DNA from 4 places in the Rhizobium sp. 862_C5_N1_2 genome. Region 2 is predicted to be linked to each of the others. Evidence: predicted binding sites of a transcription regulator. Region 2 holds the regulator's gene; each other region holds the start of a gene.

Region 1 (5,856 bases), 1.7 Mb from region 2:
GACGCGATCGAAGGGATCGAGGCCGTCATAGGTGAGGTTCCTGACGAGACCGGGCTGCTTGCTGGACAGCGCCGTCTTGACGATGTCGGCGCCCTCGCCGTCATATTCCTTGGTCATCAGGTCGGGGATCGGCGCGACGATCCAGTTGCCGGCCTGCGACAACAGCGTGACGCGGCCCGAACCGAAAGGATGCAGCGCCTGCAGCTTGTCGGTCAGCGACTTCAGCGAAATGTCGACGCCGCCGACGCCGATCATCTTACCATCAGACATGACCGGATAGGCAATCGAGGTCAGCAGCGTCGGCACATCTGTTCCCTCGGCCATATAGGGCGTGGTGATCGCGCCCTTGCCGCTGTCGGCGGCAAGCTTCCACCATGCGGCGGTATAATCATTATCGAAGGTCGAATATTGAATGCCACCGTCCTTGGTCTTCGACCAGTAGGGCGTGAAGGCGCCGTTCTTGTTGGTGCCTTCGTCATTATTGTTGGCGATCTCGGTGGTTTTGCCGTCAAGCGCGCCGAGCTGCTCGCAGAACCAGCTGCCGAAGGCGAAGGCGTTCTGCTCGAGATTGGCCTTCAACACATTGATCATGCCCTTGCGATCGAGCGATTTGCCTTCATGGCCGCGGCCGATGACGCCCGACATGGTGCGTGCGGCGCTGGCGAGTTCGCCGACATTGGCGGCGATTTCATTGGCGATCGACTTTGCCTCGAGGTTGGCCTGATCCATCGTCAGCGTCTGGACGCGATCCCGGGTCTGGCCGATGAGGAAAAAGTTCGAAACGATGAGAACAAGCGCGATGGCGATGCCGGTGATGACGATGAGTTTCGCGGCAAGCGATTTCATGCGAAAAATGAACATGGGGTCCTCGGGCAAGGATGCGCCGAACGGGCATTCTCCGGCACAGGAGCAAAGGCTCGCCCCATCATGGGGCAGCCGGCTACAGCGCCGCGCATCTTTTCGAGAGCCGCAAAGGACGCTGTAGCACTTTGAATCGCTGCATAATTTTGTCCTTAAATCGACTCCGATTTAAGGAATTATGCGGTGGACGTCCGGAATCCGAAAGGCGGGAGGCGCCGGCGACCACGAGGAACATCGCCGGAAATCTCTTAAATTTAAATGAAACTCTATCGATCGGGGCCATGAAAATCGCCGAAACGCCCTGAATTACAGGGAGTTTTGCCGGCGGCTTCGCAAAGAGACGCGGCTATATCCTGTCTGCGACTTCCTCGCTCAAAGGGATCGACGGTTGCGCCCCGGCCTTGAGGCAGGCGAGCGAACCGGCAACCGCCGCGCGGCGCAGCGCCGAGACAAAATCGAGGCCGTCGTCGAGGCTCGCGGCGAAATAACCGCAGAAAGTGTCTCCGGCGCCGACCGTATCGACAGGTTCGATCTTGAGACCTTGCGCCCTTGAAATCGCCCCGTCGCGAATGGCGATGACCCCATCGCCGCCGAGCGTTACGATCAGCGTCTGGCCCGTCTCCGCGTGTAGGCGCACAAGGGCTGCCTCACGCGCTGCGGCGTCCATGCCTTCCTGTCCGGCAAGCCGCTCGAATTCGGTCTCGTTGGCAATGACGATATCGGCGAGCCGGCCGAGACGCGGGGCATCGGGGATCAGCGGCGCGAGGTTGAGGATGCTGGTGACGCCCTTGGCGCGGGCGGCCGACAGCGCGCGCTCGACGGCAGCAGCCGGCACTTCGAGCTGCAGCATCAGGATATCGCCTTCGTTCATGCGGCCGATCGCCGTCTCGGCATCGGTGGGCGTGACCTGGCCATTGGCGCCGGGAACGACGGCAATCATGTTTTCGCCGTCGCCGCCGACAAGGATCAGCGCCGTGCCTGTGGGACCGTCGACATGTTTGATCAGAGAAAGGTCGGTGCCTGCATCATCGAGCAGGGCCAGCGCCTCCGCGGCGAAAGCATCCTTGCCGACGGCGCCGGCCATATGCACGTAGCGGCCGGCCCGCCGGGCCGCCAGCGCCTGGTTGGCGCCCTTGCCGCCGGCGGCCGTGGCAAAGCCGTTGCCCGCCACCGTCTCGCCGGGCTTCGGCAGGCGCTCGGTCGTGGCGATGAGATCCATGTTGATGGACCCGAAAACTGTGATCATGAATGTGTCCCGTCTTCTGGAGCCTGCAAATGAAATCATGCTCCAACTGTTTCATGCGGGCGAGACACTGCCCGAAGCGGTCACTCCTCGTCAACCACCCGGAGCTTCAGAAGACCAGTGCGGCTTTCCACTGATTTGGCCGCGGCTTCGCTGTCGCGGGCGGGTTTTGCATCGCCGCCACCCGCCTCGAATTCCAGCGCTTCGATCTTGGCGCCGCGCCTGGTGAGCTTGTCGGCTGACGTGACCACCATGTCGATATCCTTCTGCGCCATGGCGAAATGGCCCTGCAGCTTTCGCACCCGCTCGTCGAGGCGGCTGAGATCGTCCATCAGGATCGCCACCTCGCCCTGGATCAGATGCGCCTGCGCCCGCATGCGCTGATCCTTGAGCACGGCCTGGATGACCTGGATCGACAGCATCAGCAGCGATGGCGAGACGATGACGATACGCGCGCGGTGCGCCTTCTGCACCACCGGTTCGAAGTGCTCGTGGATCTCGGCGAAGATCGATTCGGACGGCACGAAGAGAAAGGCCGTATCCTGGGTTTCGCCCTGGATCAGATATTTCTCGGAAATGTCCCTTATATGGACCTCCATGTCGCGGCGAAATTGCTGGCCGGCGATCTTGCCGGCCTCGGGGCTGCCGGCGTCGCGGATCGCGTTCCAGGCTTCCAGCGGAAATTTTGCGTCGATCACCAGCGGCGGCGCGCCGTTCGGCATGCGGATCGTGCAGTCCGGCCGCGAACCGTTGGACAGCGTCTGCTGGAAGGCGTAGGCGCCCATCGGCAGGCCGTCGGCGACGATCGTTTCCATCCTGGACTGGCCGAAGGCGCCGCGCGTCTGCTTGTTGGACAGAATGGCCTGCAGCCCGACGACATCTTTGGCGAGCGTCTGGATATTGTTCTGTGCGGCATCGATGACCGCCAGCCGCTCCTGCAGCCGCTGCAGGTTCTCATGCGTCGATTTCGTCTGCTCGGTGATTGTCGAGCTGACCCGCTGCGACATGCCGTCGAGGCGTTGGCTGATCGTCTGGTTGAGTTCGCTCTGCCGCGCGCCGAAGACCTCGGTCATGACAGCGATGCGACCCTGCATCTCCGCCTGGATCTTCAAAAGCTCTGCCATCCGCGCTTCGTTTTCCTCAGCCCGAACGCTCGCTTCCTCCGCCTGCTCGCGGCGAAGGCTGGCACTGCGCAGGAGAAGCACGACCACCAGCAGGGCGAGGGCGGCGAGAACTCCGCCGATGAGCGCCAGCATGGCCGGGCTGATCGAGGCAAGGGAAAGGGCGAGCGATTCGGAATGGATGGTCATGCCGCGAGCATAACAGAAGAAACGGCAATATATAGATCAAAACGTGAACGGAATGGGCGGCCCCCAATATCCTCGCAAGCCATCGCTCTTCCTCGCTCGGCGAGAAGAAATCGCCGTCCGATTTAACGATTGCTCAACCATATTGGCCAAAACCTGCGCGCAGAAATTCCTTCCCGCGCGCGTCGCGCCAAGTACAGAGATCCCCATGACCGCCCAGCAGACCGACAACGCCCTCAGGCAGCGCCTCGATTTCATCGAACTGGATGAGGCAGCGCGCAAGTCGATGCGGGATCTGCGCCCGGTCATATCGGAGCTGATCGGCGGTGCCCTCGATAAATTCTACGCCAAGATCGCCAAGACCCCGGCTGTCGCAGGCTTCTTCGCCGATAAGAACCATGTCGGCCATGCCAAGAAGCGCCAGCAGGATCATTGGGCCAATCTGGCCGGCGGCGCGTTCGACGAGAGCTATGTCAACGGCGTGACCGCGGTCGGCCGGACGCACGCCCGCATCGGACTGGAGCCGCGCTGGTATATTGGCGGTTACGCCATCGTCATGTCCGAGCTCGTCAAAGGCATCATGGAGAAGCAGTGGCCGTCGATCTTTGCGCGCCGAGAGGCCAAGGCATTGGCCGAGAAGCTGTCGGCCGTCATCAAGGCCGGCATGCTCGACATGGATTATTCCATCTCGGTCTATCTCGAGACGCTCGAAGCCAAGCGCCGCGCCTTGGAAGAGGAGCGTGCCCAGGCCGAATCCGATCAGGCGATCGCGCTGGAGCAGCTGCGCCGCGGTCTGGAAGCGCTGTCGAACGGCGATCTCGAAGCCACCCTGCCGTCCGACCTGCCGGGCAATTTCCGGCAGATGGCGGAGGACTACAACCGCGCCGTCAGCGCCCTTCGCCAGTCCTTCGCCTCCGTGCGCGAGACTTCTGGCCATATCATGAGCGGCGCCGACGTCATTTCCAATGCAACCAACGATCTGGCGCTGCGCACTGCCCAGCAAGCGGCAGGAGTCGAGGAGAGTTCGGCTGCCCTGCAGCAGCTGTCCGTCAGCGTCGGCCAGACGGCGGCCAATGCCGAGAAGGCTTCGGCCGCCGTGCGCGAGACGCAGGAGAAGGCGAAGAACTCCGGCGAACTCGTCACCAGCGCCGTCTCGGCGATGGCCGGCATCGAGAAATCCTCGACCGGGATATCCAAGATCATCGGCGTTATCGATGAGATCGCCTTCCAGACCAATCTGCTGGCGCTGAACGCTGGCGTTGAGGCGGCGCGCGCCGGCGATGCCGGCAAGGGTTTTGCCGTCGTCGCCCAGGAAGTCCGCCAGCTCGCCCAGCGCACCGCGGAAGCGGCCAAGGAGATCAAGAACCTGATCTCCCAGAGCTCGACCCAGGTCAATCAGGGCGTCGGCATCGTCTCCAGCACCGGCGAAGCGCTGAACGACATGATCAGCCGCATCGACATCATCAACCGTTTCGTCGCCGATATCGCCGCCGCCGCCCGCGATCAGGCGACCGGCGTCAACGAGGTCAGCGTCGCCGTCCGCAACATGGGTGCGATCACCCAGCAGAATTCGGACATGGTCGAACAGTCTTCGGCGGAAACGCGCCGCCTCAAGGACGAGGTGGAAACCCTGATCGAGCTGCTGCGGCGCTTCCGCGCCCGGCCGGAAGGCCGTTCCACCGGTGCTGCCCGCCGGGCGGCCTGAGGCGAATAGAGCCTTTCCTGGTCAGATTGCAGCATTCTGCCGGAGCAGGTTTTCGTCAGGGCAGAGGCGATTGGCGACGGGCATACCTCTTGGTACGTCCGAGCCGATCGCCTTTGATCCTGGCGGAAAGATGCCCGGCCCTTCGGGTTGGCTGAAACGGGCCGGCTGATCGACCGGCCGGCTTGGCCGTAGAGCTTGGCTACGACGCGCGCCGGCCGGTCGACCATCCGACTCCGTTTGAGCCAACAGAATGATTCAATCTGACCAGGAAAGGCTCTATGGCGAAATTCCAGGCGGGGATGCAAAAAAGCGTATTCCCCGCCTGCCGGATAATTCCATAGTCGGAAAAGATGGGTTATGGGAACGCCATGACCATCAAGCCACTCATCATTCTTCCTGATCCCGTTCTCCGCCAGCTGTCCAAGCCGATCGAGCGGGTGGACTCCGACCTGCAGCGTCTTGCCGACGATATGCTCGAAACCATGTACGACGCGCCGGGCATCGGCCTTGCCGCCATCCAGATCGGCGTGCCGCGCCGCATGCTCGTCATCGACATCTCGCGCGAAGGCGAGGAAAAGCAGCCGCAGGTGTTCATCAATCCAGAGATCGTCAAATCCTCCGACGAGCGCTCCGTCTATGAGGAAGGCTGTCTTTCGATTCCGGATTATTATGCCGAGGTCGAGCGCCCGGCTGTCGTCTCGGTCAAATATCTCGACCTGAACGGCAAGGAACAGACCGTG
Region 2 (5,856 bases):
GTTCTTGTCCTTGGCGCGGGCGATATATTCCGGAATGTGGTCGACCGAGCCGATCTCGTTCAGCATGTTGAGCGCTGCTTCGTTGGCGCCGCCATGCGCGGGGCCCCAGAGGCAGGCGATGCCGGCAGCGATGCAGGCGAACGGGTTGGCGCCCGACGAACCGGCGAGACGGACGGTCGAGGTCGAGGCGTTCTGCTCATGATCGGCATGCAGGATGAAGATGCGGTCCATGGCGCGGGCAAGCACCGGATTGACCACATATTCCTCGCAAGGCACGGCAAAACACATGCGCAGGAAGTTCGAGGCGTAGTCGAGGTCGTTCTTCGGGTAAACGAAGGGCTGGCCGATATGGTACTTGTAGGCCATGGCGGCAAGCGTCGGCATCTTGGCGATCATGCGCAGGCTGGCGACCATGCGCTGGTGCGGATCGGTGATGTCGGTGGAGTCGTGGTAGAAGGCCGACAGCGCGCCGACGCAGCCGCACATGACGGCCATCGGATGCGCATCGCGGCGGAAGCCGGTGAAGAAGCGGCTCATCTGCTCGTGCACCATGGTGTGGTGCGTGACGCGATAATCGAAATCCTTCTTCTGCACGGTGGTCGGCAGTTCGCCGTAAAGCAAGAGGTAGCAGACCTCGAGGAAGTCGCCATGTTCGGCGAGCTGCTCGATCGGATAGCCGCGATGCAACAGGACACCTTCGTCGCCGTCGATGTAGGTGATTTTCGATTCACAGGATGCAGTCGACGTGAAACCCGGATCGTAGGTGAAGGAAGCCGTGTTCTTGTAGAGGGCACCGATATCGATGACGCTCGGGCCGATCGTGCCGCTTTTAACGGCAAGGTCGACTGATTTGTCACCGATTTTTATTGTAGCGCTTTGATCCGTCATGCTGATCCTCCGAAATGGCGGTGGCGCCATAAAAGCGCCATAGGGGTTAAGCGTCCTCACCGATAGCTATATGATCGCGAGGCTAATGCCAAGTTACCGTGATGGCATTTTGTGCATTGCAGTATCACCTTTTAGGCACTGCAGCGATGAGCCGCATGCATATCGGAAGCCGATGATTCGACTGCTCTTTTGGCTCTTTCAATTTTCCCTCACTTTTCAATCGATTATTCTTGCCGGATTTGATTGGCGGTTGCATTCTGCCTGTCGGGGCGAGTGACTTTGGGCAGCACATGCAGGAGTTGACGACAGTCGAATTGCGGCCGGAAGCAGGCGCCGGCCTTGCCGACTCCGCCGGTTTTTCTCCGGCTGTCGTGGTGACGCGGCCGCCAACGACGCAGTCGGCGACACCGTGGCGCCACCGGCTGCCGGCAGTAGCCTTGCAATCGCTGCGTGGTGGCATGCGCATGCTGGGCGAAGAGGCGGACCATGGCCGCCTGCTGCTGTTCTCACCGGTCTTCCTCGGGGCCGGCTCAGCCTTCTGGTTTCTAGCGGCATCGGACTTCCCGCTCGTTGCATCGCTGCTCTGCCTGTTGGTGCTGACCGTCGCGGTTCTCATCGCCAGCCGCAACCGGGCGGCATTGCGGGCAACGCTGCTGGCGCTTGCACTTGTCGCCTGCGGCGTGGTCTCGGCGCAGCTCGAGAGCCGGCGGGCTTCGACCGTGATCCTCGATTCATCAGTGACGACGACGGTGACCGGCCGTGTCGAGCGGCGCGAAGGCGATGGTCGCGGGCGGTGGCGCTATATTCTTGCCGTCACCGGCACTGAGGCGCCGGAGGTGAAGCGGCCGCCGGGGCGCATAACCGCGATCGCCCGCGGCGCGGACGCGCCTTTCGAGATCGGTGATATCATAACCGGCAGGGCACGGCTGACGCCGCCAGCAGGTCCAGCGCTTCCTGAGCTCAACGACTTCTCCTTCGGTGCCTATTTCGATGGCATCGGCGCCAACGGCTTCTTCTACGGTGCGCCGACAAAGGTCGATTTGCAGGCAGGTCCGCAAGCGGCCAGATCGACGACGGAAGCGCTGCTCGAAGGTCTCTACCGGCTGCGCAGCGGTATCGGAGACCGCATAAGGTCGATCCTGCCCGGCGACACCGGCGCTTTTGCCGCTGCTCTGGTGACGGACGAGCGGCGCGCCATCTCGAATGAGACGACGGAGGCGCTGCGCCAGTCCGGTCTGGCTCATATCATCGCTATCTCCGGCCTCAATATGGCGCTGTCAGCCGGCATCTTCTTCGTCGGTTTCCGCATGCTGCTCAGCCTCTTTCCCGGTGTCGCCCAAGCCTATCCGACCAAGAAGATCGCCGCTGCCGGCGCGCTCATCGCCGTCACGGCTTATTTCCTGATCTCCGGCTTTGCCGTCTCGGCCGAACGCGCCTTCATCATGATGGCGATCATGTTGATTGCCGTCTTCTTCGACCGGCCGTCGATCAGCCTGCGCAATGTCGCTCTCTCGGCGCTCGTCATTCTCGCCATTTCACCGTCCGAGGTCTTGGGTCCGAGCTTCCAGATGTCCTTTGCCGCGACATTGGCGTTGGTATCTGGCTACCAGCTGTGGAAGGACCGGCGCGTCCGCGAAAACGCTTTCCTGAAGCTGCCGATTTTTCGGCCCGTCGTTACGGTTGCGGGTTTCTTCGGCGGCGTCTTCCTGACCTCGCTGATCGGCGGCTTTTCCACCGCGCTGTTTTCGATCGAGCATTTTCATCGCCTGACTGCCTATGGCCTGCCGGCAAACCTCGCGACGATGCCGATCATCTCCTTCATCATCATGCCGGCCGGGTTGCTGGCGATGCTGCTCATGCCTTTCGGTCTGGACGTTTTGCCTTGGAAGGTCGTCGGATTCGGCCTCGATCTGGTGATCGCGATCGCAAAGACGGTGTCCGGCTGGGGTGGCGACATCGGCATCGGCCGCTTGCCCGCTTGGTATTTCGCGATCGCCGTCGCAGGCTTTCTGCTGCTGACGCTGCTCCGCACCCGGCTGCGCCATATCGGCACATCGATCATCGCGGTGTCGACGCTCGTCCTCTTGCTTCAGCCGGTTCCCCGGCCGCCGGATCTGGCGATTTCGGAGGATGGTGGTCTCGTCGCAATCGTCGAGGCGGGGGCCATGGCTTCCAACCGTGAAAGACCGCCGGATTTCATCTTCGACCAGTGGCAGAGAGCGCTGGTCCTGCCGACGCATCACCCGCCGAAGATGCTGGATGGTCCTGTTATTCCGCCGGAGGGAGAAGACCGCCGCGTCAGGCTTTCCCGCGATCAGCAGAACGAAGCAAGGTCGGCGATGCGGGCGGCTGCAGCGGCCGGTGAAGCCAACCGCTTTTCCTGCGTCAAGAAGGCCTGGTGCACATCAAGGCTTGGCAATGGTCATGTCGTTGCTGTCATCGACAATGCCGCCTATCTCGGTCCGGCATGCGACGCGGCCGATATCGTCGTGACGTCGGTCCGCCTGCGCTTCAACAGCTGCCGCTCAGGGGCGACGCTCTTCACCGGCGAAACGCTGCGCAGGACCGGCTCCGTCGAGTTGCGCTTCGCCGACGCCGGCCTGGAGGTCGCAACCGCATTCGATGCATTGTCGCGGCCATGGATGCGGCATCGCGCCTATGACTGGCGCAGCAACAGTTTTGCCGAATCCGGACTGCCTGATGTCAGTGATAGCGGCGAATGAGGCCGACGAGCTTGCCCTGAACCTTGACGCGGTCCGGCCCGAAAATCCGGGTCTCGTAAGCCGGGTTGGCCGCCTCCAGCGCGATCGAGGCGCCTTTGCGGCGGAAGCGTTTGAGTGTCGCTTCTTCGTCGTCGACGAGAGCAACGACGATGTCGCCAGGACTTGCGGTGCTGCCGTTGCGAATAATCACGGTGTCGCCGTCGAAGATGCCGGCGTCGATCATCGAATCGCCCTTGACCTCGAGCGCATAATGTTCACCGGAACCGAGCATGTCGGCCGGAACGACGATGTCGTGGGTGTTGTTCTGGATCGCCGAGATCGGAACACCGGCGGCGATACGGCCCATGACCGGCACGGAGACCGAGTTGCCGTTGTCGGCGACGGGTTTTGCGGGAGCAGGAGTGGCGACCGGCTGCGGCTTGCCAAGGCTGCCCTCGATGACGCTGGGCGAAAAGCCCCGCCGGGGCTGAATGCTGGGGCTGTAGGCCTCCGGAAGCTTGATAACCTCGAGCGCACGGGCGCGGTTCGGTAGGCGGCGAATGAAGCCACGTTCCTCGAGCGCCGTAATCAGCCGGTGAATCCCGGACTTGGAAGCGAGGTCCAGGGCATCCTTCATTTCGTCGAAAGATGGCGGAACGCCGGATTCCTTCATGCGCTCATGAATGAAAAGGAGAAGCTCCTGTTGTTTGCGCGTGAGCATCGACGTTGTGACCTCGTGATTGAAACAAATCCAGAACAGACACTATATGTTCCATATGTGTTCCGCAAGTAGCTAAATTTCCGTAAAACTTGGCGCCAACTCGTTGAGATTTTTATTTTCATTCGCCGGATTGGGACACATCTCTTGCATTGAGGGGCGCGCCATCGCACATCTCTTGCCGTTTCCAGGAGGGATATCATGAACGAGCGTTCCGCCAAGCCGCACCCGCTGGATCATGTGGTGCTGCCCGTCGTCAATATCGATCTGGCGCGCGAGAGGCTTGGCAAGCTCGGCTTCACCGTTGCCGCCGATGCACGCCATCCCTTCGGAACGGAAAACGCCTGCGTCTTTTTTGCCGACAAGACCTATCTGGAGCCGCTCGGGATTGCGAGTGTCGAGGAGAGCGAGGCCTCAGCGCGGCAAGGCAATGTTTTCACGGCCCGCAACCGGGCCTTCCGCTTCCGCTGCGGCGAGGAGGGGCTTTCGGGGCTTGCTTTCGGCAGTAAGGATGCCGGCGTCGATCATCAGAACTTCGTCGGCAACGGATCGAGCGCCGGCGAGATGCTGCAGTTCACCCGGCCGATGACGATGCCGGACGGTTCTGAGAGCATCGCCGGCTTCAAGCTGGCTTTTGCCGGCGACCTGCGAGCGCCCGATCTCTTCCTTTTCAGCGTCGAACGCGTCAATCCGCTGCCGGCCGACCGCGGCGCGCTGGAGACGCATGCCAATGGCGTCACCGGCATTGCCGAGATCGCGCTCTGCGCGCCTGATGCTGCCGCTTTCGGAGCCTTCGTCGGCCTTGCCGTGGCGCAGGCGGCAGTCGAGAAAACCGGTTTTGGCGTCAATGTTGCTGCTTCGAACGCGAAAATCAGTCTGATGACGCCGGAAGGGCTAGAAGCCTATTTCGAGATCGCCGGCTCATCCGCCGATCGCGGCCTGCGTGGCCGGGCAATCCTCTTCATTGTCGCCGATCTTGCCGTGACAGAAGCGCATTTGGCTGCTAACGGGGTGACATACACGCGCAAGAACAATCGCATTCTGGTGAAGCCCGCGCCCGGGCAGGGCACGCTCTTCGCCTTCGAGGAGACACGATGAGCACTGAGACGAATTCCGAAGTCAAGATCGGCGAAGGCCAAGGCCAGGTGACCTTTTCCAATACCGGCCGGCTGTCGCTGATTGCCGGTCCCTGCCAGATGGAGAGCCGCGACCACGCCTTCATGGTTGCCGGCACGCTGAAAGAGCTTTGCGCAAAGCTCGGCATCGGCCTCGTTTACAAGAGCTCCTTCGACAAGGCGAACCGCACCTCGCTCTCGGCTGAACGCGGCATCGGGATCGAAAAGGGCATGGAGGTTTTTGCCGCCCTCAAGAAGGAATTCGGCTTTCCTGTCCTGACCGACGTTCATACCGCCGAGCAATGCGCGGAGGTGGCAAAGGTCGTCGACGTCCTGCAGATCCCGGCCTTCCTTTGCCGCCAGACCGACCTTCTCATCGCCGCCGCCAAGACCGGCCGCGTCGTCAATGTCAAGAAGGGCCAGTTCCTCGCTC
Region 3 (5,856 bases), 1.3 Mb from region 2:
GCGCAGCTTGCCGCAGCACTGGGCGGCCAGACCGGAGAGGATACTTCGGCTGCCGGGCTGCAGCCGGCCGAATAGTCAGCCGCTATCCCCTTATCCTTAAAAGTCCTGTAGCGGCCCGTCATCCAACGGGCCGTTTCTCTTTTCTGCTTCAGCTGCGATTGTCGCCGAGAAGACTGTTATAAACGGCGCCGATCGCACTTGCTTCCTTCTCCAGCGCGAAATTCGCCCTGACATGCCGCAGCGCATTCTCGCCATGCGCGATCGCCAGAGCGGGATCTGCGATATAGGGCGCGATTGCCCGCGTCAGCGCCTCGCCATCGCCGGCGGCGACGACCGAACCCGTCTCGCCCGTGACGATGAGCTCGGCATAGGCGCCCGCATCCGATGCCACCACCGCGGTTCGCGAGGCCATGGCTTCGAGCGGCGTCAGGCCGAAGCCCTCGTTGCGGGAGGGGGCGACATAAAGCGTCAGGCGGCGATACCAGATCTTGATGTCAGGCACTTCGCCGAGAAAGAGGATGCGGTCGCTCAGTCCGGCGGCGGCGACATCCGCCTTGAGTTTGTCTGCGAATGCCACGTGCTCCGCCGTCACGCGGCCGGAGACGACTGCCGTCCACTCAGTATGCTGCGGCAGGAGTTCGATCATAGCCCTGACGAAAAGATCAGTGCCTTTCTGATGGCGCACACGGCCGAAGCAGCCGACCAGATGGCGGCCGGGCAGGCCGGTGGCGGCGATGCCGTCCTCTGCGGCTTCCGGCGGATGGAACAGAGCAAGGTCGACGCCGTGCTGGATGACCGTGTGCGGCACCTCGAGGAACGAGCCGGAACGGTCGCTGGTCGCGATGACGGCGTCCATGCGACGGATCAGCCATTTCGTATAGGCGGTGTGGCGGCGTTGCGCGGCCGAGGTGAAGAGAAGCTTCAGCGGCATGCGCGCGAGATGGCGAAGCAGGATGCCGACGGCCATCTCATTGTTGCGGCGAGCGTGCCAGACACGCCGGCGCCGGCGCGCCGGCGGGCGCCAGAGGCCGAGGAGCTGCCGCCACTTCAGTTTCGGCAGATCCTCCGGCAGGCCGGGGCCGAGTGTCGCGATCTTGATGCCGACCCGGATCTGGCACGGGATGAGCTGGACGATCGTCGACGTGACGCCGGAGAGCCGGCGCTTGAAATTGGGCGCAATGATCTCGACGTCACGGATATCAGGCAAGGGAGGGGTCTCGCGGCTCGCGGGCGATCAGCCCCAGGAAACCTGGAGGATTTCGTAGGCCTTGGAGCCGCCCGGCGCGTTGACCTCGATGGAATCGCCGACTTCCTTGCCGATCAGCGCACGGGCGATTGGCGAGGAGATGGAGATGCGGCCAGCCTTGACGTCGGCTTCCTGGTCGCCGACGATCTGGTAGGTCTTTTCTTCCTCGGTGTCCTCGTCGATGAGTTTCACCTTGGCGCCGAACTTGATCTTGTCGCCCGACATCTTGGTGAGGTCGATGACCTCGGCGCGCGCCGTCAGGTCTTCCAGCTCGCTGATGCGGCCTTCATTGTGGCTCTGGGCTTCCTTGGCGGCGTGGTATTCGGCGTTTTCGGAAAGGTCGCCATGAGCACGGGCTTCGGCGATCGCCTCGATGATTCGGGGGCGCTCCTCCTGCTGGCGCCAGCGCAGCTCTTCCTGCAGCTTGACGAAACCGCCCGGTGTCATCGGTACCTTTTCAACCATTTTTCTGTCCTTCAATCCTCGTATCCGCACAATCAGCGGCGAACACAAAAGAAAACAGGTCCCGAAGGGGAGCTTCGGAACCGTGCCACAATCTTAGTCGGACGCTTATAGCAGATCGCCAAGGCCGATTTCCAGAAAATTCGCATAAGAGAAACGCCGCCCGCCCCGATATCAGGTGGTGCGCCTTGAGAATGGGCAGAAATCCGATCGTCCCGATTGACTTCGCATAAGAGAACATATAGTGAACATACTAATGAAGAAGTCGCTCACAGAACGCTTGGCCATCCTATCCGATGCCGCGAAATATGACGCTTCCTGCGCTTCCAGCGGCACGGTGAAACGTGATTCCCGGGCAAGTGGCGGGCTCGGTTCGACCGAGGGATCCGGCATCTGTCATGCCTATGCCCCGGACGGGCGGTGCATTTCGCTTCTGAAAATACTGCTGACCAATTTCTGCATCTACGACTGCGCCTATTGCGTCAATCGCTCGTCGAGCAATGTCGAACGGGCGCGCTTTACGCCCGAAGAGGTCATCTGGCTGACGCTGGAATTCTACCGCCGCAACTATATCGAAGGCCTGTTCCTTTCTTCCGGCATCATTCGTTCGTCCGATTACACGATGGAAGAGATGGTCCGCATCGTCCGCGAACTGCGTGTGACCCATAATTTCCGCGGCTATATCCATCTGAAATCGATCCCCGAGGCGTCACCGCGTCTGATCGAGGAGGCGGGGCTTCATGCCGACAGGCTGTCGCTCAACATCGAGTTGCCGACGGATAACGGCATCACCCGCTACGCGCCGGAAAAGAAGCCTGCCAATATTCGGCGATCGATGGGAGATCTGAGGCTGAAGATCGAGGCCGCCAGCGAACCGACGCTGCGGACCAAGAAGCGTCAACGTTTCGTGCCGGCCGGCCAGAGTACGCAGATGATCGTCGGCGCTGACGGGGCGAACGATGCGACGATCCTTGCGACCAGCGGCCGGCTTTACAGCAGCTACGGCCTGAAGCGCGTGTATTATTCCGCCTTCAGCCCCATCCCGGACTCGTCGAAAAATCTGCCGCTGATCAAGCCGCCGCTGATGCGCGAGCACCGGCTCTATCAGGCCGATTGGCTCTACCGATTCTACGGTTTTGGCATCGACGAGATCACCGCGAACCAGGCGGGTGGCATGCTCGATCTCACGCTCGACCCCAAACTTGCTTGGGCGCTCGCCAACCGGGCCGAGTTTCCCGTCGATATCAACAAAGCCGAGCGTGAACGGTTGCTGCGCGTGCCCGGTCTCGGCACCAAGACGGTCAAAGCGATCGTTTCGGCCCGACGTTTTCGCCGGTTGCGGTTGGACGATCTTTCGCGGCTCGGCATTTCGATCAAGAAGGTCCAATCCTTCATCTCGGCGGAAGGCTGGTCGCCGCGCCGATTGATCGAGCGCCCCGACCTTCGCGCCATGTTCGAACCGCAACCTGAACAATTGTCGTTGCTGTGATGCGCCGGGTCGTGCTTGCAGGACGCGGGGAGCTTGCCGAATGGCGTGACGCCGCGCGCGCTTTTGCGGCTGCGGGCATCCTGCCGGAAGAGATCGATTGGCGCGAAAAAGGCGCGGAGGCGGACCTTGCGTTTCAACGCGACGCCATGCCGCCGGCGCCTTTCATGGCACGCAAGCCGATGACGGTGCCGCCCGCCTTCATTGAGCTCGCGCAGACAGTTCTCTGCCATTCCGACCCGGCGCGCTTTTTCCTGCTTTACCGTCTGCTCTGGCGGCTGCAACTGGACCGGCAACTGCTTGAAGTGGCTTCCGACGAGGACGTCGCCCGTGCCAGGCTGATGGCGAAAAACGTTCGACGCGACGCGCACAAGATGACGGCCTTCGTCCGCTTCAAGGAGGTTGGTGCGGTATCGGCTGACCGTCGAAAATTCCTCGCCTGGTTCGAGCCGGATCACCATATCGTCAGGCGCACAGCGCCCTTCTTCCAACGGCGCTTCACCGACATGGACTGGCTGATCGTCACGCCCAAGGGATCGGCCGCCTGGGACGGCGAGCGGCTGACGATGAGCGACGAGCCGTGCGAAAAACCCAATCTCACCGATGCTGCCGATGAACTTTGGCGCACCTACTACGCCAGCATTTTCAATCCGGCGCGGTTGAAGCTGAAGGCGATGCAGGCGGAGATGCCGAAAAAATACTGGAAGAACCTGCCGGAAGCCGATCTCATCCCCGGGCTGATCGCATCGGCGGAGAGCAAGGTGCGGGCCATGGCCGCACGAGAGGCGACCCAGTCGTTGCCTTTTCATGACCGGCTTCAGCAGGCGGCACGCAGCCTTCCCGCCGAACCTGAAGCACCGGCGGGCACGCTGGAAGCGCTGCGCGCGGAAGCTGCCGCCTGCACCCGTTGTCCGCTTCATGCGAAGGCGACGCAAACCGTGTTCGGGGAGGGGCCGCGCGATGCCGAGGTGATGTTCGTCGGCGAGCAGCCGGGCGACCAGGAGGATATATCAGGGCGCCCCTTCGTCGGTCCCGCCGGCAGGCTCCTCGATCAAGTGATCACTGAAGCGGGCATCGACCGCTCATCGCTTTACGTCACCAATGCCGTCAAGCATTTCAAATATGAGCCGCGTGGCAAGCGTCGCATCCATCAGAAGCCCAATATGGGCGAGGTGAAGCATTGCCGCTGGTGGCTCGATCTGGAGATGGCGCTGATCAAGCCGAAGCTGGTCGTTGCCATGGGCGCGACGGCGCTTGCGGCGCTGACCGATACGAAACAGCGGCTGCAGGATGTCAGGGGGAAAGCGATCGCGATCGACGAGAGGCGAACGCTCTTCGTGACGGTGCATCCATCCTATCTGCTGCGTATTCCCGACGAGCGGCTGAAAGCGGATGAACTGGCACGATTTCGCGAAGATATGCTGACAATTCAGCGCCTTATGCTGGCGGCTGCATAAACTGATTCCGAAGCCTCCGGCGATGCCTCAGCGGCAAGGCTGGCGCCATCGCTCATCGAGCGGTGGCGTTCGGTATCTCAGGCGAAATAGCTCTGCAGCGGCCGCACTTCCAGATTGCCGGCTTTTAGCGCCTTGATCGCCTGGGCGGCGGCCTCTGCGCCTGCCATCGTCGTGTAGTAGGGCACCTTCTGCATCAACGTCGCACGGCGGAGCGACTTGGAGTCCGAGATCGCCTTGTTGCCATCGGTGGTGTTGATGACGAGCTGGACCTGGCGGTTGCGGATCGCGTCCTCGATGTGCGGACGGCCTTCGAGCACCTTGTTGATCTTGGTAGCGGTGATGCCGTTTTCGCCAAGGAAGCGGGCAGTGCCGCCGGTCGCCAGCACTTTGAAGCCCTGCTCGACGAGGATGCGGATCGCCGGCAGCACGCGCGGCTTGTCCGCGTCGCGGACGGAGACGAAGACCGTCCCGTCACGCGGCAGCTCGACGCCGGCGCCGAGCTGCGACTTGGCGAAGGCCAGCGCAAAATCGGTATCGAGGCCGATGACTTCACCCGTCGAGCGCATTTCTGGGCCGAGCAGTGTGTCGACGCCGGGGAAGCGGGCGAAGGGGAAGACGGCTTCCTTGACGGCGATGTGCTTCAGCTTGCGCGGATCGGGCTTTTGCCCATAGGCGGCAAAGGTCGCATCGAGTTTCTCGCCGGCCATGACGCGGGCGGCGATCTTGGCGATCGGCGCGCCAATGGTCTTTGCGACAAAGGGCACGGTGCGCGAGGCGCGCGGATTGACTTCGAGAACGTAGACGGTGCCATCCTTGATGGCGAACTGGACGTTCATCAGGCCGCCGACATTGAGCGCCTTGGCCATGGCCTTGGCCTGGCGCTCCAGCTCGTCGAGCAGTTCGACCGACAGCGAGCGCGGCGGCAGCGAGCAGGCGCTGTCGCCGGAATGGATGCCGGCTTCCTCGATATGCTCCATGATGCCGGCGACATAGACATCGGTGCCGTCGGAGAGGCAGTCGACATCGACTTCGATGGCGTTGCTGAGATAGCTGTCGAAGAGCAGCGGGTTCTTGCCGAGCAGGGTGTTGATCTGGCCGGTCTTGTCGTTGGGATAGCGCTGCTTGATATCCTCAGGCACGAGTTCAGGCACGGTATCGAGCAGGTAGGTCTGCAACTGGCCTTCCGAATGCAGGATCTGCATGGC
Region 4 (5,856 bases), 1.5 Mb from region 2:
CGTCCGGCGGGACCATCCTGCTGAGCTCGTCCCGTGAGTGGCGGTAGCACAGGACATCCCACAGGACTCTGCGCTCGGCCTGGCCGTACTCACCGTACATATCTCCCGACCATTGGAAGTCGAGCATGCCGGGGGATCCTTCCCTGTCGTAGCCGTATTTGTTGCGAGCTTTGATGGACTGATACAGAGCCGTATCGAAATCATTCTCCTTCAGATCGACGCCATCGCATCTCTCGACCATTAATGGCTTATCGCTCCCCATGATGTTGCCAAAGAGCTTGTCCTCGCGCAGTTCGCGGCTGTCGCATCGGTCGAATCTGAGCTTGATCCTTACGAGGCGATCCTCGTAGGCATACGCCTCGACGGTCGCCTCTCGGCCGATCGTGCACCGGATCGAAGTCAGCTTGCGCGAGTGTAATGCCCGCTCTTCATCGTAGTCCCTCGCCGGGTCTGGTTTCCCGCCGATGGAAATGAAGCCGGGACCCGGCGTATCGACAGGATCGAAGAGGTTGTCGGATAGGGTGGTGTCCTTGTTGATCCACCTTACAGGAACAGTAAAACCCCCTGAAGCGCAGCGGCTGGCCTGTCCCAGTGCGGCCTGCAGGGCAGATGTCGATTTACCAAGTTGAGCTGACCAATCGAATGCTTGAGCTACCACTACTGTCGGCATGAATGCCAACAGGGCTACTGCTGCGGTTGCAGACCGCATACCCGTCCCCGCCATTAAACCCTGAGATTGTGTAGCCAATTGGACAGGCATCAACAAGAAGGATCGAGATGGGCGGCAGCGCCGGAACGACCGTCCGCGATATCGCCCGTGGGTTCAACGTCCATCCCGGATAGTCGCCAGAGAAGTGCAACGCTTGGGGGAAGTATGCCGGCACCCTCCTGGCTGAAAATATTCTGCTTCGCCCGACTAGGTCGAAGGTGGGGTTCGAAGAATTCATCGACTAGGCCCCCGTACTCCGAACAGAAGCCGCGTTGAAGTGAATTTCGCCGGTGACAACAGCTAGATAAAGTTCAACTAAATCGGGAGAGTACCCGCGCGAGTGTAAGATTTCCCGAACGCCTACCGTATCAATGCGTATCAATCCGGTTTCAATTTCGCACAGAATGTCCTCATGAGCCGGAACCAGATGGAATTCGTTCGTTGAACAAATATCTTCGATTGAGTTCATCATTAATCTCCAATTCACCGCTCCATGTGCTGAAAGCTTCAAGAAGTTTGAATGCGAGATCTCTCGGCCGCAAGGCGCTAGGGCGACCACCTGGAATGTTCGCCAACGCGGGCAATAGTTGTGGGCTACCGCTGGTCAAAAACGGCTCGAATAAGCGTATTAAATCTGAGGGGTATTGTCCTTCAATGTCAGCTAGCCGCGACTTAATGCCGGACAGGTTCTGATACCACCAATCCTGCGTAGGTGTGAAGCCTAGCACCAACCAGGCGAACCGGCCTTCTTGCGCAGCAACCAATTTCAGTTTGTCGAATTGTAGGTTCTCAGCAGCCATGTAGAGAGCTTGCGTCAGGCGTCTGGTATTGCCGCGTCCTCTCAGCGATCCCAATACGAAGACGTCATCGATCTCCACAGCATTGCTTGAAAAATTAAGTTTAACTTTGGCGTTCGCGGGTCCATGAAAATCTATCCGATCCTTGCTGGTCGGGCTTTTGTCGATGAAATCGAACGTCAGCTCGGGGAAGGATTTGCACACCTGATGAGCGAATTTCGACGTAACTGTCCGCACTACTAACCCCTTGGGGAACTGCCAAAGCATTGGCATACACGCTGTTGATTAAGCACGTGTTCCACTAACGCCCACTATCGTGGTTCGAGGGATGGTCCGGTCGCCAGACTTGTCCAGGTCTCTGACTTGGCGATAGCTTGGGTAGCTCGGCTACAAGGCGAGACCTGAAGGATCGAAAATCCTTCGTGAGGAATGAGGCCGGCGGAATCCCGGGGCACCGGTGCTTGCTGCGACTCGGTCAGGTCGCTACCGTGGAGACGCTCCCGCCATCGTGCGTCGTTGCAATGAGCTGCCCTCGCGCTCAGCGACCTTCCATGGAGCATGTTTCTCCGGAATGTACGAGGAACTGATGATGCTCACTGAACAAAATAACAAGGCCGATCAGAATCCCGTGGATGCAGCGATGGCATGGCACGGCGGTGACCCACGAGCCACCATCGAAGCCCTTCTTCAGGATCGCATCTGGCTTCAGGAGCAACTCGCCATCGCGAAGGCCTGCATGGGAAAAGGCTATACCCGAGGATGGATGCCCGGCGCCGAATTCGAGCAGTGATGGTTCAAACGCAAGACAGCAGTATCCCATCATTCGTCGCCGAACTTGCAAAAGCCGCGAACGAAATCGAACGGGTGACGCCTTCGGAGGTTCGGAAACTGCTGTTCCCTGCGATAACGACCATGAGCGATCTCCGGGAGCAGGTCGGAATCCCTGGGAGCGAAACCGGCCACGACGCGACAGTCAGCCTCAATGCCGTTGCAAACGACATATAGCGACAATCGAGCGAGTGGATGTCGGTAGCGCTCCTCGAGGCTGCCGATCTTGTCCGGGCCCTGTGGGTTGTCCTCGACAGCGGCGTCGAGATCACCACGATCTTTAGGGACTAGGCGGATACGTCGCGATGGTCGGGCAAGGCGCACAATTCGGAGACAGTCCACAAGAGAGCCGCCGATCATTATGCAAAGTTGCAAGATTAGGTTGAAATCGACACCTCAGATGCTCTACTTTTCGACATCTGGGGAGCTCGCATGTCTGTCACCTGCCGCGTAATCATCGTCGCTGGCCTATCGATGGCCATCGCTTCAAAGTCATTTGCCGACGAACCCACGTCCTCGGGAACGGGGTTTGCGGTCACAGCGGACGGATGGATCGTGACCAACGCCCATGTGGTGCAGGAATGCGGACGCATCGAGGTGAAGGGGAGGGGCGATGCCGCAGATCCCCGCATCGATGAGATCAATGATCTGGCAGTCGTGAAGATCACGGCCGGCGAGCCACTAAAGCCGCTGGTATTCAGAAAGTCTGCAACAAGGCTCGGCGAGGATATTGTTGCGGTGGGATATCCTCTGGCCACGCTACTCGCAGATTCCGTCAAGATCACCACGGGCAACGTGAACGCTCTCGCGGGGATCCGCAACGACACGAGATATATACAGATCTCGACACCAATCCAGCCCGGGAACTCGGGAGGTCCCGTCGTTGACCGGAATGGACTCCTTCTCGGCATCACGAGCGCCACTCTATCTAAGAGGACTGCAGACGAGATCGGTATCACTGCTCAGAACGTGAACTTCGCTATCCGCGCGTCGGTGGCCGAGCTATTCCTGCAGTCTCAGAGCCTCGTTGCTCAAGCCGCTGACGCAACTGAAAATCCGACAGCCTTGTCGACGGCCGATCTTGCAGATCGCGTCACACCATCCGTCTTCCAGATCCTATGCTATCCCAAGGCAGACGCGCGCGCCGCCATCGGTGAGGCACCGCGTTCTAGCCAAACCCAACCTCCCGCAAACTCCGTCAACGTTCCGGCGGACAACGGGGCCACCAATGAAGCGTCGCTCGAAGTTCCCCGAGCCCGGAGCGGCTTCGTGCTTCATCCCAAGGGAATAGCCCCGATCAAATCTGACGCCAACGGCGATGCGAAGACGATCGGACAGGCGCCAAACGGAAGTCCAGTGGAGGTCACTGAACTACTAGGCGACTGGTATCGCGTCGCCGTCGGCGCATCCAGCGGCTACATGCACTATTCCTGGGTGCGGGTGAACGAATTCGAGGAACCTGCTGGCGACGGACGTTTCGTGCAGGTCAAATCCTTCCGGACACTCGAAGAGGCCCGCTCGTTCATCAAAGCCTCGTCGGTTCCGCTCGCGGCACATCTGGCTGCGAACGGCTGGATCGCCGTGACACTGCATGACGTCTATGGCGAGCAGGAAGCGAAGGACCTGTCACACGCGCTCAAGACGCACGGTCTCATCGCGAAGGATGCCATGGTGACCTACGGAAATACCTACGTCCGCAAGGTCTGCTGCGACTGAAATCGAGAGGACTGCCATGAATTCTTCGTTTCGACATCTCGGCGTTGCTTGTGCAGTCGTCGTTGGCGCTCAAGATCGGGCTGCCTCATCGCCTTTGGTCAGTCGAATGGCTCATTTCTCCCGGCGGAGCCAAGCCTGCGTCCACTTCGGACGAAGCGCGGACAGGCGGTTGCGTCACCGGATGACCTCTCAGGTCGCCATAACCAGAATTCCAGTGTAGGTAAGGTGATGCAGCAGTTGATCCGCTCCGTGTGAGGCCCAGTAGGCTCGGGTCGTCATGGCAACCGGGTAGAGGTGCGAATGTACCGCCTTCACGTGGTCAATCAGGTAGTGGATCAGAAATTCTGCCACCGCCAGGAGCGTGACCGTCTTGGCATCCAATCCGAATAGCAAGAGCCCCGGAATGGTGCCGGCCGCGTGGATCGCTGCATGGGCATAGCCGCCCGGATGGCGGATGTCGCCCTTGCCCTGCAGAATCCAGGCCGGCTGCAAGAGATAGTCGGCGGCGAAATGCTTGACCTGCAGCCAGGCGAGTAGGCCAATAAGGGAAAATGCACTCTCCATGCTGCCTCCTCCCTCAAGTCGGGGCCGATTTCCTCTCCAAGGTGAAAATTGGCACCGGTTGCGACTTGCCGCGCACCATCGCTTCGCCCAGCGAGCGCGCATCGACCTGATTGCAGGTTCGCTCCAACGTCTCGCCACTCAGCACGATTTCTACGCCATTGTCTTTCGCGACGCCGACGAGACGGCTCGCGAGATTCACGGCATCGCCGATCGCGGTATAGCTCAAGCGTTCGGCCGAGCCGATATTGCCGACGAGCGCCGTGCCGCTGTTAATGCCGATCCTGACCCTCACCGTGTCGTGGTGGGGTGCCAGCGGCGGCATGGCATGCATCGCATTACGGATGGCGGCGGCGGCACGGCAGGCGCGTAGTGCATGATCGGGCTCGTCGTTCGGGGCATTCCAGATCGCCATCACAGCGTCGCCGATGAATTTGTCGACCGTGCCGCCCTCGGCGTGGATCGCGGCGATGGAAAGCGTGAGGAAGCGGGTGAGGTGCGGCTCGACACCGGCGCCGAGGTCCTCTGTCATCTCGGTGAAGCCAGGAAGGTCGGCGAAGAGGACAGTGATGTCGGTGAGCTTGCCGCCGGGCTTGGGCTCTATGCCGCCATCGACCAGTGGCCGAACCACATCCAGCGGCATGAAGCGGGCGAAGGCCGATAGGCCTGACGACATCCGTTTCAGCGCCACCGAAAAGTCGTTGAGTTCAGCCAGCATCGTAGGCGTGTGGCTGACTGCACCGAGTTCAAAACGTTCGACCGCATGTAATTGCTGGGCAAGCCGGGCAAGCGGCCGGGCGAAGAGCAGGCGAGCGAAAACAATAGCCGTGACGGCGGCGAGCAGCGCGATTCCCGCAATGATGAAGAGCACGCGCTTGGTGTTCTCGTCGATATCGCCTGCAAACGTAGAGCGTGGGATTGCCGTCAGCAATCGCCAATCCTCGAACGGCAACGTGTTGGATGAAATGAAGACCGGGCCAATCGCGTCGCTCTGCTGAAGCGTGCGGAAGGCACTACGAGGATTGGCCTTGCGCGCGGACGCGACGGCGGCGGAAAGCGCATCGGCCTTTGGAAAATCAGCGAGATGGGCGGCCATGACGCCGTCTGACGGCTCTGATGTCGCGAGAACCACATCGTCCTTAGCGAGCACATAGACTTTGCTCTCTGAGGGGATGTTGAGATCCTGCAGCGTCAGTGACAATTTCCGCAGGCTGACCGCCACCATGACGACGCCTTCGAGCCGAC

Evidence for each region. Region 2 encodes LexA, which represses DNA repair genes until DNA is damaged. Its sites were predicted from a motif close to TGTTCNNNNTGTGTTCNG; they were not measured.
Region 1: the regulator LexA is predicted to act here: its motif matches at 3,447-3,464, upstream of ACD590_RS00285 (DNA recombination protein RmuC).
Region 3: the regulator LexA is predicted to act here: its motif matches at 1,942-1,959, upstream of ACD590_RS15420 (putative DNA modification/repair radical SAM protein).
Region 4: the regulator LexA is predicted to act here: its motif matches at 2,074-2,091, upstream of ACD590_RS16365 (dehydrogenase).

The regions. Positions count from the first base shown of each region.
Region 1 is NZ_JBPWPT010000001.1:54,572-60,427, forward strand. It holds gene ACD590_RS00275 (methyl-accepting chemotaxis protein) at 1-861, opposite strand, end outside; gene ACD590_RS00280 (ribokinase) at 1,208-2,107, opposite strand; gene ACD590_RS00285 (DNA recombination protein RmuC) at 2,188-3,414, opposite strand; gene ACD590_RS00290 (methyl-accepting chemotaxis protein) at 3,620-5,116, shown strand; gene def (peptide deformylase) at 5,485-5,856, shown strand, end outside.
Region 2 is NZ_JBPWPT010000001.1:1,767,303-1,773,158, forward strand. It holds gene gltA (citrate synthase) at 1-888, opposite strand, end outside; gene ACD590_RS08980 (ComEC/Rec2 family competence protein) at 1,179-3,611, shown strand; gene lexA (transcriptional repressor LexA) at 3,592-4,311, opposite strand; gene ACD590_RS08990 (VOC family protein) at 4,510-5,406, shown strand; gene kdsA (3-deoxy-8-phosphooctulonate synthase) at 5,403-5,856, shown strand, end outside.
Region 3 is NZ_JBPWPT010000001.1:3,051,687-3,057,542, reverse strand. It holds gene ACD590_RS15435 (dicarboxylate/amino acid:cation symporter) at 1-75, shown strand, start outside; gene ACD590_RS15430 (glycosyltransferase family 4 protein) at 149-1,207, opposite strand; gene greA (transcription elongation factor GreA) at 1,235-1,711, opposite strand; gene ACD590_RS15420 (putative DNA modification/repair radical SAM protein) at 1,965-3,197, shown strand; gene ACD590_RS15415 (UdgX family uracil-DNA binding protein) at 3,197-4,651, shown strand; gene carB (carbamoyl-phosphate synthase large subunit) at 4,729-5,856, opposite strand, start outside.
Region 4 is NZ_JBPWPT010000001.1:3,248,799-3,254,654, reverse strand. It holds gene ACD590_RS16375 (hypothetical protein) at 1-709, opposite strand, end outside; gene ACD590_RS16370 (hypothetical protein) at 1,120-1,743, opposite strand; gene ACD590_RS16365 (dehydrogenase) at 2,093-2,296, shown strand; gene ACD590_RS16360 (trypsin-like peptidase domain-containing protein) at 2,767-4,050, shown strand; gene ACD590_RS16355 (DUF3307 domain-containing protein) at 4,240-4,614, opposite strand; gene ACD590_RS16350 (adenylate/guanylate cyclase domain-containing protein) at 4,628-5,856, opposite strand, start outside.